Regions from separate parts of the Streptomyces sp. NPDC005483 genome, predicted to be linked through region 2. Evidence: riboswitches for the same ligand, from Rfam matches in the RefSeq annotation. Region 2 holds a riboswitch; each other region holds the start of a gene.
What was found. A riboswitch is a leader RNA that binds a small molecule or an ion and turns the genes downstream of it on or off. The one in region 2 is predicted to bind thiamine pyrophosphate.
Positions count from the first base shown of each region.

Region 1: another riboswitch for thiamine pyrophosphate. It lies ahead of thiC (phosphomethylpyrimidine synthase ThiC); the one in region 2 lies ahead of thiO (glycine oxidase ThiO).
Region 3: another riboswitch for thiamine pyrophosphate. It lies ahead of ABZT06_RS17390 (thiamine ABC transporter substrate-binding protein); the one in region 2 lies ahead of thiO (glycine oxidase ThiO).

Region 1 is NZ_JBEXEA010000019.1:106,251-113,332, reverse strand. Features, by position in the region: gene ABZT06_RS32235 (metallophosphoesterase) at 1-1,044, shown strand, start outside; gene ABZT06_RS32230 (hypothetical protein) at 1,238-2,101, shown strand; partial or broken gene ABZT06_RS32225 (thiamine biosynthesis protein ThiC) at 2,211-2,300, opposite strand; gene ABZT06_RS32220 (hypothetical protein) at 2,558-3,118, shown strand; partial or broken gene ABZT06_RS32215 (VWA domain-containing protein) at 3,162-3,251, opposite strand; gene thiC (phosphomethylpyrimidine synthase ThiC) at 3,375-5,183, opposite strand; TPP riboswitch at 5,176-5,365, opposite strand; gene ABZT06_RS32205 (YibE/F family protein) at 5,676-7,082, shown strand, end outside.
Region 2 is NZ_JBEXEA010000014.1:254,277-261,358, forward strand. Features, by position in the region: gene ABZT06_RS27025 (hypothetical protein) at 1-135, opposite strand, end outside; gene metF (methylenetetrahydrofolate reductase [NAD(P)H]) at 192-1,115, opposite strand; gene thiE (thiamine phosphate synthase) at 1,248-1,898, opposite strand; gene ABZT06_RS27040 (Rv2175c family DNA-binding protein) at 1,993-2,364, opposite strand; gene ABZT06_RS27045 (FAD-dependent oxidoreductase) at 2,883-4,103, opposite strand; gene ABZT06_RS27050 (hypothetical protein) at 4,136-4,507, opposite strand; TPP riboswitch at 4,560-4,671, shown strand; gene thiO (glycine oxidase ThiO) at 4,669-5,826, shown strand; gene thiS (sulfur carrier protein ThiS) at 5,823-6,023, shown strand; gene ABZT06_RS27065 (thiazole synthase) at 6,027-6,824, shown strand; gene pknB (Stk1 family PASTA domain-containing Ser/Thr kinase) at 7,028-7,082, shown strand, end outside.
Region 3 is NZ_JBEXEA010000008.1:136,308-143,389, forward strand. Features, by position in the region: gene ABZT06_RS17365 (LOG family protein) at 1-424, shown strand, start outside; gene ABZT06_RS17370 (LAETG motif-containing sortase-dependent surface protein) at 572-1,267, shown strand; gene ABZT06_RS17375 (maleylpyruvate isomerase family mycothiol-dependent enzyme) at 1,326-2,114, opposite strand; gene ABZT06_RS17380 (ABC transporter ATP-binding protein) at 2,140-3,165, opposite strand; gene ABZT06_RS17385 (iron ABC transporter permease) at 3,166-4,836, opposite strand; gene ABZT06_RS17390 (thiamine ABC transporter substrate-binding protein) at 4,812-5,885, opposite strand; TPP riboswitch at 5,882-5,989, opposite strand; gene rlmN (23S rRNA (adenine(2503)-C(2))-methyltransferase RlmN) at 6,019-7,082, opposite strand, start outside.

The DNA of each region.
Region 1 (7,082 bases), on a different contig from region 2:
GGACCCGAGGTGGAGCGCACAGCGGTGCTGCGCGACTTCCGGGTGCCCGCGTACGTCAACGAGACCGGTCCGTACGGCCACAGCACGCACCCCGGCGACGTAGTCCCCGCCCCTGAGGATGCCTACCCGGAGGGGTACACCCCCACCGAGCAGGACCTGCCCGTCATCAACCACGATGACGGGGTCCAGGCCGCGGCCGACCCCACCGATCCGGCGGCGGACGGCCCCGGCCCGCTCTTCGTCGTCGGCGACGTCCACGGCTACCTCGACGAACTGATGGCCGCACTCCACGAGAAGGGCCTGGTCGACGTCGCGGGCAACTGGTGCGCGGGCACCGCCCGGCTGTGGTTCCTCGGCGACTTCACCGACCGCGGCCCCGACGGGATCGGCGTCATCGACCTCGTGATGCGGCTGTCCGCGGAGGCCGCGGCGGCCGGCGGCTACTGCAAGGCCCTCATGGGCAACCACGAGCTGCTGCTGCTCGGCGCCAAGCGGTTCGGCGACACCCCCGTCAACTCCGGCGCGGGCACCGCCACCTTCCAGGCGGCCTGGCTGCTCAACGGCGGGCAGAAGACCGACATGGACCGCCTCCAGGATCACCACCTGCAGTGGATGTCCCGCCTCGACGCCGTCGAGGAGGTGGACGGGCACCTGCTCGTGCACTCCGACACCACCGCCTATCTCGACTACGGCGACTCGATCGAGGCGGTCAACGACACCATCCGCGAGACCCTCACGCGCAATGACGCGGACGAGGTCTGGGACCTGTTCCGCAAGTTGACCAAGCGCTTCTCCTTCCGCGACGAAGGCGGCGCCGACCACGTGCGCTCCCTCCTCGACACGTACGGCGGCAGCCGTATCGTTCACGGCCACAGCCCGATCCCCTATCTGCTCGGCGAAGTGGGCTCCGAGGACGACAAGGAGGAATCCGGTCCGGTGGTCGAGGGGCCGCACCTCTACGCCGACGGGCTGGCCATCGCCATGGACGGCGGGGTGACCATGGCCGGAAAGCTGCTGGTCCAGCAACTGCCCCTGGATATCTGAACCTTCGTTGGACATACGTTCACCCATGACGGACCGACCGTCGACCGCGCAGGCCAGAGGCCAATTTCTGGAAACCCCCTGTCACCCTGTGCCGTGACCGCTCTACCATCTGCTTATCCGTAGCAGGCTCCCCTCCGTTTCTGCCCGACGGCTCGTTGGCATGCGAGCCCCAAGCCCTACGGAGCATCGGGGGATGCACATGAACAGCGTTCCGCAGCACCTGCACAGCGAGGACCGCCAGGAGTACGAGCGGATCCTCGATGAGGCGCTGCGCTCCGCACCACACCGTCCCGAACTGGCCGCTGTCGGACAGCGGCTGAATCCCGAACAGCTGCGCACCATGGCGCTCAACGCCACCGCACTCATCACGGCGGCCGCGGCGACCGAGTACCAGCACTACGTGAAGGTCCGCGAGGAACAGCGCCGCCCGGCGACGCCGTCCACCCTGTCGTCCGTGCACGAACCCGGCCCCGCCGACTCGGGCACGGGTGCGATGGGGCTCGCCACCACCATGGGAGAGGTCGCCGAGACCGCCGGTGCGGGCGCCGTCGCCGTCGCCGCCGTTCTGACACCTGTCCTCGCCGGCATAGCCGCGGCGATCTTCCTGCTCGTGGGCTACATCCTCCAGATGCTCAGCCCACCGCCGGCGTTCGCCCACGCCATGATCACCATCGGCTGGGTGTTCGGCGCCCTGACCGCCGCGGCGATCCTGGTCGCCGCCGGCGGCCTGCTGATCACCGCACTGCACAACCGGCCCTCGCCGGACGCGGGGTACGGCGAGCTGAGTGAGGAGGTGGCACGGGCTAGGGACGCCTGGCGCGAGGCCCTGCTGGAACGCGGGCTCCTCCCCTTCCTCAGAGACGCCCTGGCCGATCCCGGCACCGCGGCACTGCACCGCGCGGCACCACCCGCACCGACCAGCCGGATGCCGCACCTCGGCTACGACCGCCCGGGCTTCAGCAGCCCGGACGACGGTGCCTCCGGTGCCCGCCCGAGCTTCACCAGCCCGGACTACACCAGCCCGGACTTCGGGGGGCCGGAACACCAGCCGGAATGACACCCGGCACAGCCCCTCGGCTTGCGCCCCCACCACGGGGAGCGCAAGCCGAAGACCCGGCCGCCGGCCACCCGACGGTTCGCCCAGGTCCGTCGCCGATTCGCCTACGTCAGTCGACGACCGGCCAATACACGCGATTGCCCGCCGCCGGGAACTCCTTCGACTTCTGGGCCATGCCCTCCTCGATCTCTTCCTGACCGGACAATTCGGCGTCGAGATCATGGCTTGTGGAAAGAGGAGTTCTCCGTCTACTCTCTGCCCCTCATTTTTCGACTCTGGGGGGGGTACATGCCAACGGGGAAATCACCGACGAGACCAGCGAGCGTCCTCATGCTCGGGGCACTGCTGGCTGGATCAGTGTGTGTGAGCGCCTGCGGTGCGGATCGGGAGCCGAGTGCCTCAGCACGGTCTCCGCAGGCAAATGCCTCCGCCCCGCAGACTAGGCGTTCCCTGAGTGTGAGCGAACTCAAGACCCTCACCTTCCGGGAGGGTGAGGTGCCCCAGGCATACGAGGGTGCGATCCCCGTCCGCGACGTTACGGCAGAGACCGGCTACTCGACGTTCCCTCCTGTCTCGGACTCGGCATGCGAGCAGGTCTTGGATATCAACGACGCCGAGGAAGCGTCCTCTGTCGTGGTTCAGACCTTCAATTGGAAGGACAACATCTTCCCCGGCGGATCGACTCTCGCCGCATACAAGGGAGCAGAAGCACAAAGCGCCTTCAAACGACTTGGCGAGGGGCTCAAGGCGTGCAGAGCTTTCACTGGGACCAGCTATGCCGGCAAGTACCGATCGAAGCTGGCAGTTGAGAGCTCACCTCGCGTCGGGGACGAGGCCGTGCGGTACGGCCTTGAGTCTCCGATGGACGACGGCCGCGTCCACCACGAAGACCACGTGGTGGTCCGGGTGGGCAGCGTCATCGCAGCATTCACCGCGATGGAAATCGACAAACAGGCAGCCTTCCCACCTGATCTGATCACAAAGCAGGTCGAACGCCTGCAGAACGCTCAACGGTAGTGATCAGAGGGCGGTGTTCCGGTGGCACCACACCGCGGAGCACGAGGATGCCCGCCTGGTCGGCGGCAGCCACCCAAGTCGGGAACTCTGACCGGGGCCGGTCGTACAGCTCCTGGTCGGGGACGGTGCTGATGGCGCCCTGGCTCAGTGCTCTCGCTGTCATGGGGTCAGTCTGCCCGCCGAGGGACCGAGGAGCTGCTTACTGAACCCCCGCAGAAGCGGGGCCCCGGAGCTTCGGGGCCCCACCCCCCGGTTCTCAGTCCGCCATGGGCAGGTACACCTTGTTCCCGCTCGCCGCGAACTCCTTCGACTTCTGCAGCATCCCCTCAGCGATCTCCTCCGGCGTCGCTCCCTCAGCCGCTGCGCCCCCGAACCGCTCGGTGATGCTTTGGCTGATCTTCATCGAGCAGAACTTCGGCCCGCACATGGAGCAGAAGTGAGCCGTCTTGGCCGGTTCGGCCGGGAGGGTCTCGTCGTGGAACTCCCGGGCCGTGTCGGGGTCGAGGGCCAGGTTGAACTGGTCCTCCCAGCGGAACTCGAAGCGGGCGTCGGAGAGGGCGTCGTCCCACTCCTGGGCGCCGGGGTATCCCTTGGCGAGGTCGGCCGCGTGGGCGGCGATCTTGTAGGTGATGACACCCGTTTTTACGTCGTCCCGGTTGGGCAGGCCCAGGTGCTCCTTGGGCGTGACGTAGCAGAGCATCGCGGTGCCCCACCAGGCGATCATCGCGGCGCCTATGCCGGAAGTGATGTGGTCGTAGGCCGGCGCGACGTCGGTGGTCAGCGGGCCGAGCGTATAGAACGGAGCTTCATCGCAGATCTCCTGCTGAAGGTCGATGTTCTCCTTGATCTTGTGCATCGGGACGTGTCCCGGGCCCTCGATCATGGTCTGTACGTTGAAACGCTTCGCGATCCGGTTGAGTTCCCCGAGTGTGCGCAACTCCGCGAACTGTGCCTGGTCGTTGGCGTCAGCGATCGAGCCCGGCCTGAGACCGTCGCCCAGCGAGTACGTGACGTCGTAGGCCGCGAGGATCTCGCACAGTTCCTCGAAGTTCTCGTACAGGAACGACTCCTTGTGGTGCGCCAGGCACCACGCCGCCATGATCGAGCCGCCACGCGAGACGATGCCCGTCTTCCGGTTGGCCGTCAGGGGTACGTACGGCAGGCGTACGCCCGCGTGGACCGTCATGTAGTCCACGCCCTGCTCGGCCTGCTCGATGACCGTGTCCTTGTAGATCTCCCAGGTCAGATCCTCGGCGCGGCCGTCGACCTTCTCCAGAGCCTGGTAGAGCGGCACCGTGCCGATGGGGACGGGGGAGTTGCGCAGCACCCACTCGCGGGTGGTGTGGATGTTGCGGCCGGTGGACAGGTCCATGACCGTGTCCGCGCCCCACCGGGTCGCCCAGGTCATCTTCTCGACCTCCTCCTCGATGGAGGAGGTCACCGCGGAGTTGCCGATGTTGGCGTTGACCTTCACCAGGAACCGCTTGCCGATGATCATCGGTTCGATCTCCGGGTGGTTGACGTTCGCCGGCAGCACCGCGCGGCCCGCCGCGATCTCCTCACGGACGACTTCGGCAGATACGTTTTCCCGGATGGCCACGTACTCCATCTCCGGTGTGATCTCACCGCGGCGGGCGTAGGCGAGCTGCGTGACCGCCCTGCCGTCACGGCTACGTCGCGGCTGACGCGACCTCCCCGGGAAGACGGCGTCGAGGTTACGGAGGCCACCCCGCGGTGAGGTGTGCTTGATCCCGTCGTCCTCGGGGCGCACGGGACGACCGGCGTACTCCTCGGTGTCCCCGCGGGCGATGATCCAGTTCTCCCGCAGCGGCACAAGGCCCCGGCGGACGTCCGTCTCGGTGAGCGGATCGGTGTACGGGCCCGAGGTGTCGTACAGAGTGACCGACTGCCCGTTGGTGAGGTGCACCTGGCGGACCGGCACCCGCAGATCGGGGCGCGAGCCCTCGACGTACGCCTTGTGCCAGCCGATGGACTTCCCGGCCTCTCCGTCGAGCTGGTCGTCGTTCTGCTCGGAGGCAGGCGTGCGCGCGTCCTTGATGGTCATGAGACCTACTCCCTACGCCGGCATTACCCGGTAACAGGTTCGGCGGTCGACGCAGCGGTTTCCGTCTGCCGACGTTTCGTGGGGAACGTCACTCGCTTGAAAGGACGTTCCACGTGAAACATCGCTGGGACGGAGGTCAGCGCCCTCTCAGCCCGGTGCTCCGAGCTCCCGCGTGTACAAAGTGGCTCCACGCTAGCGTCAATTCGGGCGCGGTGAACAGAGGGCCCCTGTCGTTCTTGCGATGATCGGTCGGTGACCACGACGCATCAGCCCCCGTACCCGCCTCCCGAGCCTCCGCGCCGACCGGGCTCCGGAAACGGCCCTGGGCACGGCCCTGGCAGCGGATCCCGCGGTGGCTTCGGAGACGGCGGGTCCGGTGGGGCCGGCGGCTGGCACGAGCATGAGCGAGAGCACAGTGGCGGGCATGGCGGCGGTTACGACTACGGCCGAGGTCAGGGCGCGAGCCACGGGGCCCAAGGCGGTGGTGGCGGTCTGGGTGGCGGTGGTGGTCATCGCGGCGACGGGCACGGTCCCGGTGACGGGCACGGGCACGGTTCCGGTGAAGGGCACGAGAGCGGGCCCGGCTCCGGCGGTGGGCACGGTCACTCGCACAGTCATAGCCATGGCCCGGCGACTCCCGTCTCCAAGCACCTGCGCAAGGTCATCGCGGCGATCCTCATCCCGTTCGGCGTAGCCGTGGTGGTGGGGCTCGGGGTGCTGTGGCCCGGTGGTGCCCCGGCGCACGAACGCACCGGGGTCGGCTTCGACCGGCAGACCCAGCAGGCCACGGTCACCAAGGTCGTGAGCGTGAGCTGCAAGTCGGTGAACGCCTCGGGGGAGACCCCGACCGGGGACACCTCCACCCCGGAGGGCTCGTCCGCCGAGCAGCAGGCGAACGGCACCTGCAAGAAGGCGACGATCCGGGTCGACACCGGCGACGACAAGGGCCGTACCTTCACGGAAATCGTCCAGCCGGACCAGTCGCGGCAGTTGCACGAGGGCGAGAAGGTCGTGGTCGCCTACGAGCCCTCCGCCCCCAGGGATCTCCAGTACTCGGTCACCGACGTGAACCGCCGGATTCCGATGGCCGTGCTTGCCGGCATCTTCGCGCTCGCCGTCGTGGTCGTCGGGCGCATGCGCGGAGTCATGGCACTGGTCGCCCTGGCCATCAGTTTCATGGTGCTGAACTTCTTCGTCCTGCCCGCGATCCTCCAGGGCTCGAACCCGCTGCTCGTGGCGGTGGTCGGGTCGAGCGCCATCATGCTGATCGCCCTTTACATGTGCCACGGGTTGTCTGCCCGCACCTCCGTGGCCGTACTGGGCACACTGATCTCCCTGGTGCTGATCGGCATCCTCGGCTCGGTGTTCATCGACTGGGCCGCGCTCACCGGCAACACCGACGACAACACCGGGCTCATCCACGGCCTGTACCCGTCGATCGACATGAGCGGTCTGCTGCTCGCCGGCGTCATCATCGGCTCCCTCGGCGTCCTGGACGACGTGACGGTCACGCAGACCTCGGCGGTGTGGGAGCTGCACGAAGCCAACCCGGCGATGGGATGGCGCGGGCTGTACCGCGCGGGTATCCGGATCGGCCGCGACCACATTGCGTCCGTGGTCAACACGCTGGTCCTCGCCTACGCGGGCGCCGCGCTGCCGCTGCTGCTGCTCTTCTCCATCGCCCAGTCCAGCGTGGGGAACGTCGCCAACAGCGAGCTGGTGGCTGAGGAGATCGTGCGCACGCTGGTCGGCTCGATCGGCCTCGTCGCCTCTGTACCGGTCACGACGGCCCTCGCGGCCCTGGTGGTCTCGGCCGACCGGCCGGGAGCGGAGGCTGCTGCGGCGGCGTCAGCGCCCGTACCGGCGACGAGTGCGAGCGCGGGCACGGCCGACAGTCGG
Region 2 (7,082 bases):
GCCGAGGACCACGGCCAGGAAGCCGGCGAAGGCGAGCAGCCGCCAGCGCAGTCGCGCCTTGTACTGCAGCAGTACCTCGCCGAGCAGCCACAGCGCGACGAATCCGAACGCGATGTAGAGGACCGTCCAGCCCATGTACGCCCCTCTCCCAGTGACCGCTACGCAGTGTGTCGTATATCCGTGCGGCCGGTCTAGGCCTGCGGTGGATGGTGCAGGCCCAGGTTTTCGTAGATTTCCAGCGTCGCCGTGGAGTTGTTGAGCGTGATGAAGTGCAGCCCTGGCACTCCCTCGGACAGCAGCCGTGCGCAGAACTCCGTGGCGAACTCGATTCCGATTGAGCGTACAGCGGCCGGATCGTCCTTTGCTGTGAGGATCCGCTCTTTCAGGACGGAGGGGATGCTCGCGTTGCTGAGCTGCGGGAGCCGCTCCAGCATCCGCACGCTGGTCACGGGCATGATCTCCGGGATGACGGGGGTCGCGCAGCTCGCGGCGTCGACTCGGTCACGCAGGCGCAGATAGGACTCCGGCTGGAAGAACATCTGGGTGATGGCGTAGTCGGCGCCGGCGCGGCACTTGTCGACGAAGTGCGTGACGTCGGCGTCCCAGTCGGCGGAGCGCGGGTGCATCTCCGGGAAGGCGGCGACGCCGACGCAGAAGTCGCCCGACTCCTTGATGAGCCGGACGAGTTCGGCGGCGTAGGTCAGGCCCTGCGGGTGGGCCTGCCAGTCGGCCATGGGGTCGCCGGGCGGGTCGCCGCGCACGGCCAGGATGTTGCGGATCCCGGCGTCGGCGTACTGACCGATGATGTTGCGCAGTTCCGCGATGGAGTGGTTGACCGCGGTGAGGTGGGCGACCGGGGTCAGGGTGGTGTCCGCGACGATCTGCTGGGTCTCCTTGACGGTGCCCGCGCGGGTGGAGCCGCCGGCGCCGTAGGTGACGGACACGAAGTCCGGGGCGACCGCCTCGACCCTCCTGAGCGCGCTCCACAGGTTCCGCTCACCCTTGGGGGTCTTCGGCGCCGAGAACTCGAAGGAGTACGTCGTCTTGCCCGCGGCGAGCATGTCACGCACGGTGCGCGCGCGGTCAGTCCTGGTGGATGCGGTTCCTAGGGCCATACCGGCAGGTTAGCCAGGGGGCGGCGGCCACCCAACCAGATCAGGGAAATTTGCCCGGTTTGTCGACTTGTTGTCCACCCCTCGGACACCGGGCCGATCATGCGACCGGCCAGCACGGTCCGTCACGGCCTGTCACGGCCTGTCACGCAACCGCTTCGCGAACTCCGCGGCGGCCGCGCCCGGATCGTCCGCCTCGGTGATCGCCCGGACGACCACGACCCGGCGGGCGCCCGCTTCCAGGACCTCGTCGAGGTTGCCGAGGTCGATGCCGCCGATGGCGAACCAGGGGCGCTCGGTGCCGAGGGCGGCGGTGTACCGGACCAGGTCGAGGCCGGGGGCGTGGCGGCCGGGCTTGGTGGGGGTCGGCCAGCAGGGGCCGGTGCAGAAGTAGTCCACGCCGTCCTGCGCGGCGGCCGCGGCGGCCTCCGCCTCGGCGTGGGTGGAGCGGCCTATGAGGATGTTGTCGCCGAGGATCGCGCGGGCGGCGGGGACGGGCAGGTCACCCTGGCCCAGGTGCAGTACGTCGGCACCGGCCGCGTGGGCGACATCGGCCCGGTCGTTGACCGCGAGCAACCTGCCGTGCCGCGCGCAGGCGTCGGCGAGGACCTGGAGGTGCTCCAGTTCCTCGGCCGCCTCCATGCCCTTGTCCCGCAGCTGCACGATGTCGACGCCGCCGGCCAGGACCGCGTCCAGGAACGCGGCGAGGTCGCCCTGGCGCCTGCGGGCGTCCGTGCACAGGTAGAGGCGGGCGTCGGCCAACTGGGTGCGGGCGGTGTCGGGCATGCGTGTGTCTCCCCCGGGTTCGGTGGCGTACGGGCCGCGCTGGACCGGGGCCGTGGCCTCGGCGGTCACGGCCCGTACGCCGGTGCTGTTCGGTTCAGACGGCAAGCGCCTGGGCCCGGCGCTTCACCTCCGTGCCGCGATTCTCGCTCAGGGCCTGAGCGGGGGTGCCGGGCAGGCTCTCGTCGGGGGTGAAGAGCCACTCCAGCATCTCTTCGTCGGAGAAGCCGTCGTCCCTCAGGAGCGTCAAGGTCCCGGCCAGGCCCTTGACGACCTTCTGCTCGGCCCCGTCGATGAAGGCGGCGGGGACGTGCAGCGCGCGGTTCTCACCACGGCGTACGGCGATGAGCTGGCCGTCCTTGACCAGCTGCCGCACACGCGTCACCTCGACATCGAGCATCTCGGCGATGTCGGGGAGGGTGAGCCAGGCGGGGACGAGAGCATCGATCTTTGCGTCAATCTCGGTCACGGGATTAAGCGTGCCATCCCGCACTGACAGTCGGAAGCCGGGGCGCCTCCGACGGGTGGCGAAGGGGTGGGCGGACGGGCGCCGACGCCCTCCCCTCGCGACGAGAACAGGCGGCGGAACCGGCCGCCCGAAGCCTGCCGAGCCGCCTCCCGCAGGCGACAGGGGGCATGGCGACGAGTGCCGACGGCCCGCACCCACGCCCTCTCCCCTCGCGACGGGAAGAAACGGCGCTACCGGCCGCCCGCACCCCGCCGAACCACCCCTGACCAGCGACAGCGCGATGTGCCACCGGACGCCGACACACCTGCGCGCGCCCTCCCGCCGCAGCGGGAGACAGCGCAGGACCGGCCGTCGGCCTCCCGCAAAGGTCTCCGCTCTGGTCGGCGCCGGCCCATGGTCGTCGGGTTCCACCGGGCACCACCGCCGGGCGGATCGGCGTCGTGGCGGAAACGGGCCGTCGGGCGGGTCGTGGAAGCCCACCCGCGTCCTGGCCGTCGCCCGGGATCAGCCCGGGGCGTTTACGCCGTCGCCGCCTTCAGCGGTCTCGCCGGGTCCACCAGCAGCTCCGGATCCAGCACCGTGCCCGCGTCGATGAGCCGGCGGCCCTGGGCCAGGTCCCGGGGGCGGCCCACCGCCAGGAGGGCCACCAGGCGGTTCTCGCGCAGCCAGCACACCGTCCAGGCGGGACCGGACGGCTCGCCGCGCCACAGGGTCGTGTCGGCGGACGCGTGGTGCCCGGCGTACTGGACGAAGCGGCCGAACTGCTCGGACCAGAAGTACGGGACCGGGTCGTAGACCGTCGGGGTCTCACCCAGGATGTCGGCGGCCACCGTGCGGGGGCCCTGGAGGGCGTTGTCCCAGTGGTGGACCAGCAGGCGCTCGCCATACCTCCCCGAGGGGAAGGAGGCGCAGTCGCCGACCGCGTAGACGTCCGGCACGGAGGTGCGCAGGCGCTCGTCGGCGACGACCTCGCGGTGGGCGCCGAGCTCGATGCCGGAACCGGCGAGCCAGGCCGTGGCGGGCCGGGCCCCGATACCGACCACGACGGCGCCCGCGGGCACCCGGGAGCCGTCGTCCAGGACGACCGCGCCGGGCTCGACGCGCTCCACGCGCGCGTGTGTGCGCAGCACGGCACCCGCGTCGGCGTACCAGGAGGACATCGGCGCGGCCACCTCGGCGGGCAGCGCGCCCGCGAGCGGCCGGTCGGCGGCTTCCACGACCGTCACCGCGCAGCCCGCCTCGCGCGCGGCGGTGGCGAACTCGGCGCCGATCCAGCCCGCGCCGACGACCACGATGTCGTGCTGCCGGGCGAGCACCGGGCGCAGCCGCTCGGCGTCGTCCAGGGTGCGCAGCAGATGCACCCCGGGCACGCCCTCCGTGCCGGGCAGCCGGATCGGTTCCGCGCCGGTGGCGAGGACGAGGACGTCGTACGGGACGGGCCCTGCCTCGGTGTCCAGTTCGTGCGCTTCGGGGCGCACCCCCGACACCTCGCGGCCCAGCAGCAGTTCGATGCCGAGGGCCTCGAAGTCCACGTCGAACGCGGAGCCCTCGGCCTTGCCCAGCAGTACGGCTTTGGAGAGCGGCGGACGGTCGTACGGCTGATGGGGTTCCGCGCCGATGATCGTGACGGTCCCGGCGAAGCCCTGTTCGCGCAGGGCGACCGCCGTCTGTACCCCGGCCATGCCCGCGCCGACCACGACCACCCGCCGCTGCGCCCGCGCCTGCGTCTGCTCGCTCATTTGATCACCATAGTCAACTGACAATCAGTCAGTCAGGAGTCGTGCGCCGTGACCTGCTGCACAACCTCGTCGACCTGTTCCACGACACTCGTCCCGCTGCCCGCCTGCGACTCCCACTCCCACGTCTCCTCCAGCCGCACCCGGCCGTCGGCAAGCTCGGCCACGGTCGAGACGCAGTGCCCGGAGGATGTCGTTCCGTCATGCTTGAGCTGGACGTAGCGGAAGTCGAGACGGTCCCCCGCGCGCGTGCCGACCAGATGTCCGCGTACGACGTCACCGCCCGCGTACTCGGCCCAGATCTCCCCGTCCTTCTCGTGGTAGGTGAACCGGGTCCGCGTACCCACCTGACCTGGGGCCTGATCGGCCACCGGGGCGAGGACGAGGCCGTCGAGCGAGCGGGGCATGGTGGAAGGCTCCCTTACAGAGGCGCGCGGGCACGGGCTAGGGTGGCCAACGTAGAGCACTCGCGGGAGCCCGGACGCACCGGGCTGAGAGGGAGGCTGGCGGCCTCCGACCGTACGAACCTGATCCGGGTCATGCCGGCGAAGGGAGGGGCTGGACGCCCATGTCCTCACGTACGTCAGACGTCCTCGTCGTCGGGGGCGGCATCATCGGCCTGGTCACGGCCTGGCGGGCCGCACAACGCGGTCTCACCACCGCCGTGGTGGATCCGGAACCGGGCGGCGGGGCCGCCCAGGTGGCCGCCGGGATGCTGGCCGCGGTCACCGAACTGCACTACGGCGAGCAGACCCTGCTGAGCCTGAACCTCGCCTCCGCCCAGCGCTATCCCGACTTCGCGGCCGAGCTCACCGACCTCACCGGTCTCGACCTGGGCTACCGCCGGTGCGGCACGCTCGCCGTGGCGCTGGACGCCGACGACCGCGCTCATCTCCGCGAACTGCACGCGCTGCAACGGCAGTCGGGGCTGGAGTCGGAGTGGCTGTCCGGCCGGGAGTGCCGGCGGCTGGAGCCGATGCTCGCGCCGGGGGTGCGGGGCGGGCTGCGGGTGGACGGCGACCACCAGATCGATCCGCGCCGGCTCACGCGCGCGTTGCTGGCCGCGTGCGAGCGGGCCGGCGTGGTGTTCCACCGCGCGTGGGCCCAAGGCCTTCGTGTCGTACGGGACCGGGCCGCCGGGATCGCCACCACGGACGGCGAGGAACTGGGGGCGGCCCAGGTGGTACTCGCCGCCGGAAGCCTCAGCGGGCGCCTGGAAGGCGTCCCGCGGGCCCTCCTGCCTCCCGTACGGCCCGTGAAGGGGCAGGTACTGCGCCTGACCGTGCCGCCGCGCCTCGCGCCCTTCCTGAGCCGTACCGTGCGCGCCGTCGTGCGCGGCAGCCAGGTCTACCTGGTGCCGCGCGAGAGCGGCGAGCTGGTGATCGGCGCGACCAGCGAGGAGCTGGGCTGGGACACGACAGTGACCGCGGGCGGGGTGTACGAGCTGCTGCGGGACGCGCACGAACTGGTCCCCGGCATCACCGAGCTGCCGCTGACGGAGACCCGCGCGGGGCTGCGCCCGGGCTCCCCGGACAACGCCCCGCTGCTCGGCCCGACGGACCTGCCCGGCCTCCTGCTGGCCACCGGGCACTACCGCAACGGCGTGCTGCTGACCCCGGTCACCGGGGACGCGCTGGCGCACGCGCTGACGACCGGTGAACTGCCGGACGTGGCCCGTCCGTTCACCCCCGGTCGGTTTCTGGAGTCCGTGGAGCAGCCGGCATGAACATCTCCGTCAACGGGGAGCCGCGCCGGTTCGCTCCCGGCACGGCTCTCGACACCGTCGTACGGGCGCTGACGCCGGCACCCTCCGGGGTGGCCGCCGCGCTCAACGAGACCGTCGTCCCGCGCGCGCAGTGGCCCTCGACGTCCCTCTCCGAGGGCGACCGCGTGGAAGTCCTCACCGCCGTCCAAGGAGGCTGACCCATGGCCGACGATCCCTTTGTCATCGGCGGTACGTCCTTCTCGTCCCGGCTGATCATGGGCACGGGCGGGGCGCCCAGCCTGGAGGTGCTGGAGCGGGCGCTGGTCGCCTCCGGCACGGAGCTGACGACGGTCGCCATGCGCCGCGTGAACCCCTCGGTGCACGGCTCGGTGCTGTCCGTGCTGGAGAAGCTCGGCATCCTGGTCCTTCCGAACACGGCAGGCTGTTTCACCGCCGGGGAGGCCGTCCTGACGGCCCGCCTCGCGCGCGAGGCGCTCGGCACCGACCTGGTCAAGCTGGAGGTCATCGCCGACGAGCGCACCCTGCTGCCGGACCCCATAGAGCTGCTGGACGCGGCCGAGACCCTGGTGGACGATGGCTTCACGGTGCTGCCGTACACCAACGACGACCCCGTGCTGGCCCGCAAGCTGGAGGACGTCGGCTGCGCGGCGATCATGCCGCTCGGCTCGCCGATCGGCTCGGGCCTCGGCATCCGCAACCCGCACAACTTCCAGCTGATCGTCGAGCACGCGCGCGTACCGGTGATCCTGGATGCGGGGGCGGGCACGGCGTCGGACGCGGCCCTTGCGATGGAGCTGGGCTGCGCGGGTGTGATGCTCGCCTCGGCGGTGACGCGGGCGCAGGAGCCGGAGCTGATGGCGCACGCGATGCGGCACGCGGTGGAGGCGGGGCGGCTGGCCCACCGGGCGGGGCGCATCCCCCGGCGGCATTTCGCCGAGGCGTCGTCTCCTGCGGAGGGCTTGGCGGCGTTGGATCCGGAGCGGCCGGCCTTTCGGTGAGCCGCGCCCGGAAAGGTGCCTCGCCGGGGCGTCCGTGCGGCGATGTGGCGGCCGGTCGCGCAGTTGTCCGCCCCGTAGGACGCATCCGGTGCACCCGCCTCACAGGGCCCCACGTGCGATCCTCGTCACAGCTCGGCTGCAGTCACGCCCCGATACCGGCCGAACCGGATGGACTGTCAGCGGCGGCTCGTAGACTCGCCTGCGTGGATACGACGCTTCAGGACCCGCTGGTCGGGCAGGTGCTCGACGGCCGCTATC
Region 3 (7,082 bases), on a different contig from region 2:
CGACTGGGCGCGCGCCGCCTTCGAGATCCGCGCGCGCTGGCCCCGGGGCGGTCACTCCGTCGGCATCCCGACCTGGTTCTACGGGCACGAGCCGCCGAACGCCTTCGCCTCGCATATCGCCAAGTACTTCGCCAACGCCACCCGCGAGGACGGCCTGCTGGCCCGCTCCACCGCGGGCGTGGTCTTCCTGCCGGGTGCCGCCGGCACCGTGCAGGAGATCTTCGACAACGCGACGCCCAACTACTACGAGTCGCGCGGCGAACCCACGCCGATGGTGCTCGTGAACCGCGTCCACTGGACGGAGAGGCTGCCCACCTGGCCACTTCTCCAGGCGCTGGCGCGGGAGCGGTCAATGGAGGCCCGAATCGCCCTTGTTGACCGGATCGAGCAGGCTCCGGCGGCACTGAAACGTCTCACACGGTAATAAGAATGCAAAGCCAACGGTTGTAGGGCCCCTGCACGTTGACACTGCTTATGCAGCGCTTATAGACCTGTGAGACTCGTGAGGATGGTGATGACACATCACCACCCCTTCCACCCCCCGCATTTGCGCACCCCGTGAAGGACGAACGTGGCATTTACGCCCATATCCCGCCGCACCTCCCGCGCCGCGCGCTTCCTCGGCGTCGCCGCCGCCACGACCGCGATCGTGCTCGGCGCTTCCGGCAACGCCCTTGCCTGCAACATCAAGGAGTTCTCCGCCGAAGCCAAGTGTGACGGCACGCAGGGCGTCATCACCGTCACCGACGTGGACAAGTCCGGCGTCGAGGCGACCGTCTCCGTGTACCTGCAGAGCAACGGTGCCGACGCGAAGAAGGTCGGCGAGCAGACGGTGAAGGGCTCCAAGGAGGGCACCACCGTCACCTTCAAGGAGGACTGGGCGCCCAACGCCGAGTACCGCGTCCACGTCGAGGCCCTGCCCTACATCAAGGGCGAGGACATCAAGCCCAACCTGACCACCCCGGCGACCGCCTGCAAGACCGAGGACACGCCGACCCCGACGCCCACCCCGTCGGGCTCCGCCAGCACCCCGGCCGAGGAGTCCCCGGCCCCGACTGCGACCCCGTCGGCCTCGGAGGGCACCACCGCTCCGGCGACCGCCGAGAGCAACGCCCCGTCGCCCGCGGCCGGCGACTCCAACCTCGCCGAGACCGGTGCGAACTCCAACACCGGCCTGATCGCCGGGATCGCCATCGCCCTCGTCGCCCTCGGCGGCGGCGCGGTGTTCTTCGGCCTGCGCCGTCGTGGGGCGAGCAGCAGCCGCTGACGCCCGCACCACGTCCTGTGGCCCGTCCCCGGTCCGGGGGCGGGCCACAGCCGTGCCGTCATCCGAACGTGGTCCGCTCCAGCCAGAACTCCAGCAGCTCCCGTTCCCCGAGAACCTCCAGCTCCGGGCTGTCCAGGGGCAGTCGACGGTAGAAGGCGAGCATGACGGCGGTGAGCGGTCCCCGCAGCGCCACGGTCGCCTTCTCGTGCCCCCGCCGCCACACGATGACGTCCTCGGTGAACTCGACGATCCACTCGGCGTCGAGCCCGGGTGCCCCGTCGGTCGCGTGCAGATGGATACTGCGCCCCGGCCCCCGCAGCTGCGTAGCCTCGTCGTGCGGCATGGCCCGCTGCACGAACTCCACGATCTGCAGCCACTCGTCGATCGCGTCGGCGGCGATCTCGGGGGCGACCTCGTACGGCTGCCCGGCGGCGAGCGCGGCGTCGGCACGGTGGACGGTGAGCTCGTGGGTCATCCGGCGGGCCCAGAAACCCGAGGTCGGAATGCCGGCCCAGGACCACACCTCGGCGTCCGGGCCTGCCTCGCGGAGCGTGGCGACGAGCGTCTCGCCGGTCTCACCGAGCCACGCGTCGAGGTCAGCGGCGCCCACGGGCCCCTCCCCCAACGGCACGTGACCCTCCGGGACTTCCTCCCTGGCCCGGGTCCGCACCATCAGCTCCGCCCAGCGCAGGGCGCCCCCGGTGTGCCGCAGCAGCCGCTCCAGCGACCAGTCCGGACACGTCGGCACGGTCGCCGACAGGTCGGCCCCGGAGGTCACCACAGCCCTCAACAGGCCCACCTGGTGGGCGATCTCGTCGCAGTAACGGTCGTGCGCGAGCAGGGTCATGCCCCGCACTGTAGGTCCGCCCTGGTCAGCCCAGCACCACAATTTCGTCCGGGTCGAACTCCACCCCGACCGCGTCCCCGACCTCCGGCGCCGCGCGCAGCGCACACGCGGCCTCCAACCGCGGCCCGCCGCCTTCCGAGGGGTGCAGGTGTACGGCGACATGCGTGCCCTTGAAGGTGCGCGCGGCGACCGTGCAGCGTAGCCCCTCCTCGGCCGTCACGAGCCGTACTCCCGCGGGCCGCACCAGCACGCTCCGGACTCCCTGGGCGGCGCCCGGAGGCACCGGCACCTTGCCCCACGCCGTGTCCGCCGCCTCACCCGTCACCGTCCCCTCGACCACGTTCTCGAAGCCGAGGAAGCGGGCCACGAACTCGTCGGCCGGCCGCTGCCACACCTCGAGCGGCGTACCGGACTGGGCGATCCGCCCGTCCCGCATCACCACGACCCGGTCGGCGAGCGCGAAGGCCTCGCCCTGGTCGTGGGTGACCGCGAGCACGGTGGTGCCCAACCGCCCGAACAGCTCCCGCAGTTCGACGACCAGCCGCTCCCGCAGTGACCGGTCCAGCTGACCGAGCGGCTCGTCGAGCATCAGCAGCCGGGGCCGGGGGGCGAGCGCCCGGGCCAGCGCGACCCGCTGCTGCTCACCGCCGGACAGCGCGCCGACGGCCCGCCGGTCGGCACCCGGAAGCCCGACGAGATCCAGCAACTCCCGCACCCGCGCGTCCTGTTGCGCCCTCGAAGCCCCGTGCATGCGCAGCCCGAAGGCCACGTTGGCGCCCACGTCCCGCTGCGGGAACAACTGGTGGTCCTGGAACATCAGCCCGACCCCGCGCTTGTGCGCGGGCACTCCGTCCTGGTCGCACCCGTCGAGCAACACCCGCCCGTCGCCCAGCGGTTGGAGCCCGGCCACCGCCCGCAGCAGCGTCGACTTGCCGCTCCCGCTGGGGCCGAGCACGCACACGATCTCGTGCTCGGCGACATCGAGGTCCACCCCGTCGAGCACGGCTCGCCCACTGAACCGTACGGTCGCGTCCTGAAGGCTCAGCAGCATCTAGAACTCCCCGGTCCGGTCGGTCCGCAGCCGTTCGAGGACCAGCAGCGCCACCGCGCACACCACCATCAGGATCGTCGAGAGGGCCATCGCCTGGCCGTAGTTGAGGTCCCCGGCCCGCCCGAGCAGCCGGGCCACGGCGACCGGCAGCGTCGGGTTGTCGGGCCGTGCGATGAACACGGTCGCCCCGAACTCACCCAGTGACACGGCGAAGGCGAAGCCTGCCGCGATCAGCAACGCCCGCCGCACCATGGGCAGATCGACCTCCCGCCACACCCGCCACGGCGAGGCCCCGAGCACGGCGGCGGCCTCCCGCAGCCGGTGGTCCACGGCCCGCAGCACCGGCAGCATGGTCCGGACGACGAACGGCACCCCGACCAGCGCCTGCGCGAGCGGCACCAGGATCCAGGACTGCCTGAGGTCCAGCGGCGGCTCGTCGAGGGAGATCAGGAACCCGAAGCCGACGGTCACCGCGGACACCCCGAGCGGCAGCATCAGCAGCGCGTCGAAACCCCGTACGAACCGCCCGGCGTCCCGCCGCGTCAACGCCGCCGCCGCGAGCCCCCCGACGAGCACCGCGAGGGCGGTCGCGGCGAGGGCGTACTCCAGCGAGTTCCCGACCGCCTCGATCGGCGCGACGAGGAAGACCCCGCCGTCGCTGCGGGTCAGCGCCCGGTAGTAGCCGAAGTCGGAGGTGTCCAGCGACCGTTGCACGAGGACGGCGAGCGGCAGCACGAGGAGTACGGCGACGCTGCCCACGACGCCGGCCAGCAGCCCCCACTCCCCCGCGCCGCGCGGCCGCCGGGCGGTGACGGACGCGTCGACGAGCCGCAGGGCGGTCTCCCGGCGCCGTACGGTCCAGGCGTGCACGGCGAGGACCGCGCCCACCGCGACGAACTGGATCAGCGTCAGCACGGCGGCCGTGGACAGGTCGAAGATCTCGGAGGTCTGCCGGTAGATCTCCACCTCGAGGGTCGAGAACGTCGGCCCGCCGAGGATCTGCACCACGCCGAAGGAGGTGAAGGTGAAGAGGAAGACCATCAGCGCGGCGGCGGCCACGGCGGGCGCGAGCGCGGGCAGCGTGACCGTCCGCCACGCCGTGAGCCGGGACGCGCCCAGCATCCGCGCGGCCTCCTCCTGACGCGGGTCCAGCTGCGCCCAGAGCCCGCCGACGGTCCGTACGACGACCGCGTAGTTGAAGAAGACGTGCGCGAGCAGGATCGCCCACACGGTGGTGTCCAGCCGTACGCCCCAGAGGTCGTCCGTGAGGCCGCCCCTTCCGACGAGTGCCAGGAAGGCCGTACCGACGACGACCGTCGGCAGCACGAAGGGGACGGTGACCACGGCCCGCAGGACCTGCTTGCCGGGGAAGTCGAAGCGCGCGAAGGCGTACGTGCCGGGGAGCGCGATCAGGAGCGTGAGCGCGGTGGAGGCGAGCGCCTGCCAGGTGGTGAACCACAGCACGTGCCGGATGTCCGGCTGGGCGAGGACGTCGGTGATCCTGCCGAACTGCCAGGTCCCGCCCGCCTTGAGTCCGCGCGTGACGATCGCGGCGACGGGATAGGCGAAGAAGACGGCGAAGAACGCGACGGGCACGGCCATGAGCCCGAGCCGGGCCGCCGCGTTCCTGACGCCCTGGCGGGGCCTTACTTCAGTACGAGCGAGGTCCACGACTTGACCCAGTCGTCACGGTTGTCGGCGATCTTCGCCGGGTCCATGGTCTCGGGATCCTTGGCCTGCGGACCGTACTCGGTGAACTCGGCCGGCACCTGGGCGCCGTCCACGACCGGGTACACGAACATGTTGAGCGGCATGTCCTGCTGGAACTCCTTGGTGAGCAGGAAGTCCAGGAACGCCTTGCCGCCCTTGGTGTTCTTCGCGTTGCTCAGCAGCCCCGCGTACTCGATCTGCCGGAAGCAGGTGCCCTGCGCGACCCCGGTGGGCGCGGTCGTCGGCTTCGGGTCCGCGTAGATCACCTCGGCGGGCGGCGAGGAGGCGTACGACACCACGAGCGGCCGGTCGGCCTTCGCCTTCTTCCCCCCTGCGGAACCTGAGAACTCGTCGTTGTAGGCCTGCTCCCAGCCGTCGACGACCTTGACGCCGTTGGCCTTGAGCTTCTTCCAGTAGCCCTGCCAGCCGTCGTCGCCGTACTTCGCGGCCGAGCCGAGCAGGAACCCGAGTCCCGGCGAGGAGGTGGAGGCGTTCTCGGTGACGAGGAGGTTCTTGTAGGCGGGCTTGATCAGATCGTCGTACGACGTCGGCGGCTGGAGCTTGTGCGCGGTGAACCAGGCCTTGTCGTAGTTGACGCAGATGTCGCCGCTGTCGATGGGCGTGACCCGGTGCTTGTCCTGGTCGACCCGGTACTCGGCCTTGATCCCGTCGGCGCCCTTCGCCTCGTACGGCTGGAAGAGGCCGTTGTCGAGCGCGCGGGAGAGCAGGGTGTTGTCGACGCCGAAGAAGACGTCGCCCTGCGGGTTGTCCTTGGTCAGGATGGCCTTGTTGACGGCCTGTCCGGCGTCGCCGTCCTCCAGGACCTTCACCTTGTAGCCGGACTTCTTCTCGAAGTCGGCGAGGACGCTCTTGGAGACGGCCCACGAGTCGTGGCTGACCAGGGTGACGGTCTTGGAGTCGGAGGATGTGCCGCCGTCGGACGATCCGCAGGCGGACAGGCCGAGCATGCCCAGGCCGACGACGACAGCAAAGTACTTCTTGTTGTTCACGGTGATGACCGAACTTCCTACCCAGAATGACCTGGGCGAGGTTCAGAGGGTCTGCGGCCCGATTGCCGCACTCTCAGCGCTGTGGCGCTCCCCTGTCGGATATGAAGATGTACGTACGTGTACGTACGTCAGACTACCGCTCGGTCGCCGCGAGCTGACCGCAGGCCCCGTCGATCTCCTGCCCACGGGTGTCCCTGACGGTCACCGGCACCCCGTGCGCGGCGATCGCCTCGACGAACGCCTTCTCGTCCTCGGGCCGGGAGGCGGTCCACTTGGACCCGGGAGTCGGGTTCAGCGGAATCAGATTCACATGCACGGGCTTGCCCCGGAGCAGCCGCCCGAGGCGGTCTCCCCGCCAGGCCTGGTCGTTGATGTCCCGGATGAGGGCGTACTCGATCGACAGCCGACGTCCGCTCTTCTCGACGTACTCGAACCCGGCGTCGAGCACCTCGCGCACCTTCCACCGTGTGTTCACGGGGACGAGGGTGTCGCGCAGCTCGTCGTCGGGCGCGTGCAGGGAGATCGCTAGCCGGCACTTGAAGCCCTCGTCGGAGAACCGCTGAATCGCGGGCACGAGACCGACGGTCGACACGGTGATACCGCGCTGCGAGAGCCCCAGCCCGTCAGGGGCGGGATCGGTGAGCGCGCGAATGGAGCCGACGACCCGCTTGTAGTTGGCGAGCGGCTCCCCCATCCCCATGAAGACGATGTTGGACAGCCGCGCGGGCCCGCCCGGCACCTCCCCGTCCCGCAGCGCCCGCATCCCGTCCACGATCTGGTGGACGATCTCGGCGGTGGACAGATTCCGGTCCAGCCCGGCCTGCCCGGTGGCACAGAAGGGACAGTTCATCCCACAGCCCGCCTGCGAGCTGATGCACATGGTCACCCGGTCCGGGTACCGCATCAGCACCGACTCCACGAGCGTCCCGTCGAACAGCCGCCACAGCGTCTTGCGCGTGGTCCCCTGGTCGGTCGACAGATGCCGCACGACGGTCATGAGCTCGGGAAGCAGCGCCTCCTGGAGCTTGCCGCGCGCGCCGGCCGGGATGTCCGTCCACTGCGCCGGGTCGTGCGCGTACCGCGCGAAGTAGTGCTGCGAGAGCTGCTTGGCACGAAACGGCTTCTCCCCGATCCCCGCCACGACCTCCTTGCGCTCGGCGGGCGTGAGGTCGGCGAGGTGCCGCGGCGGCTTCTGGG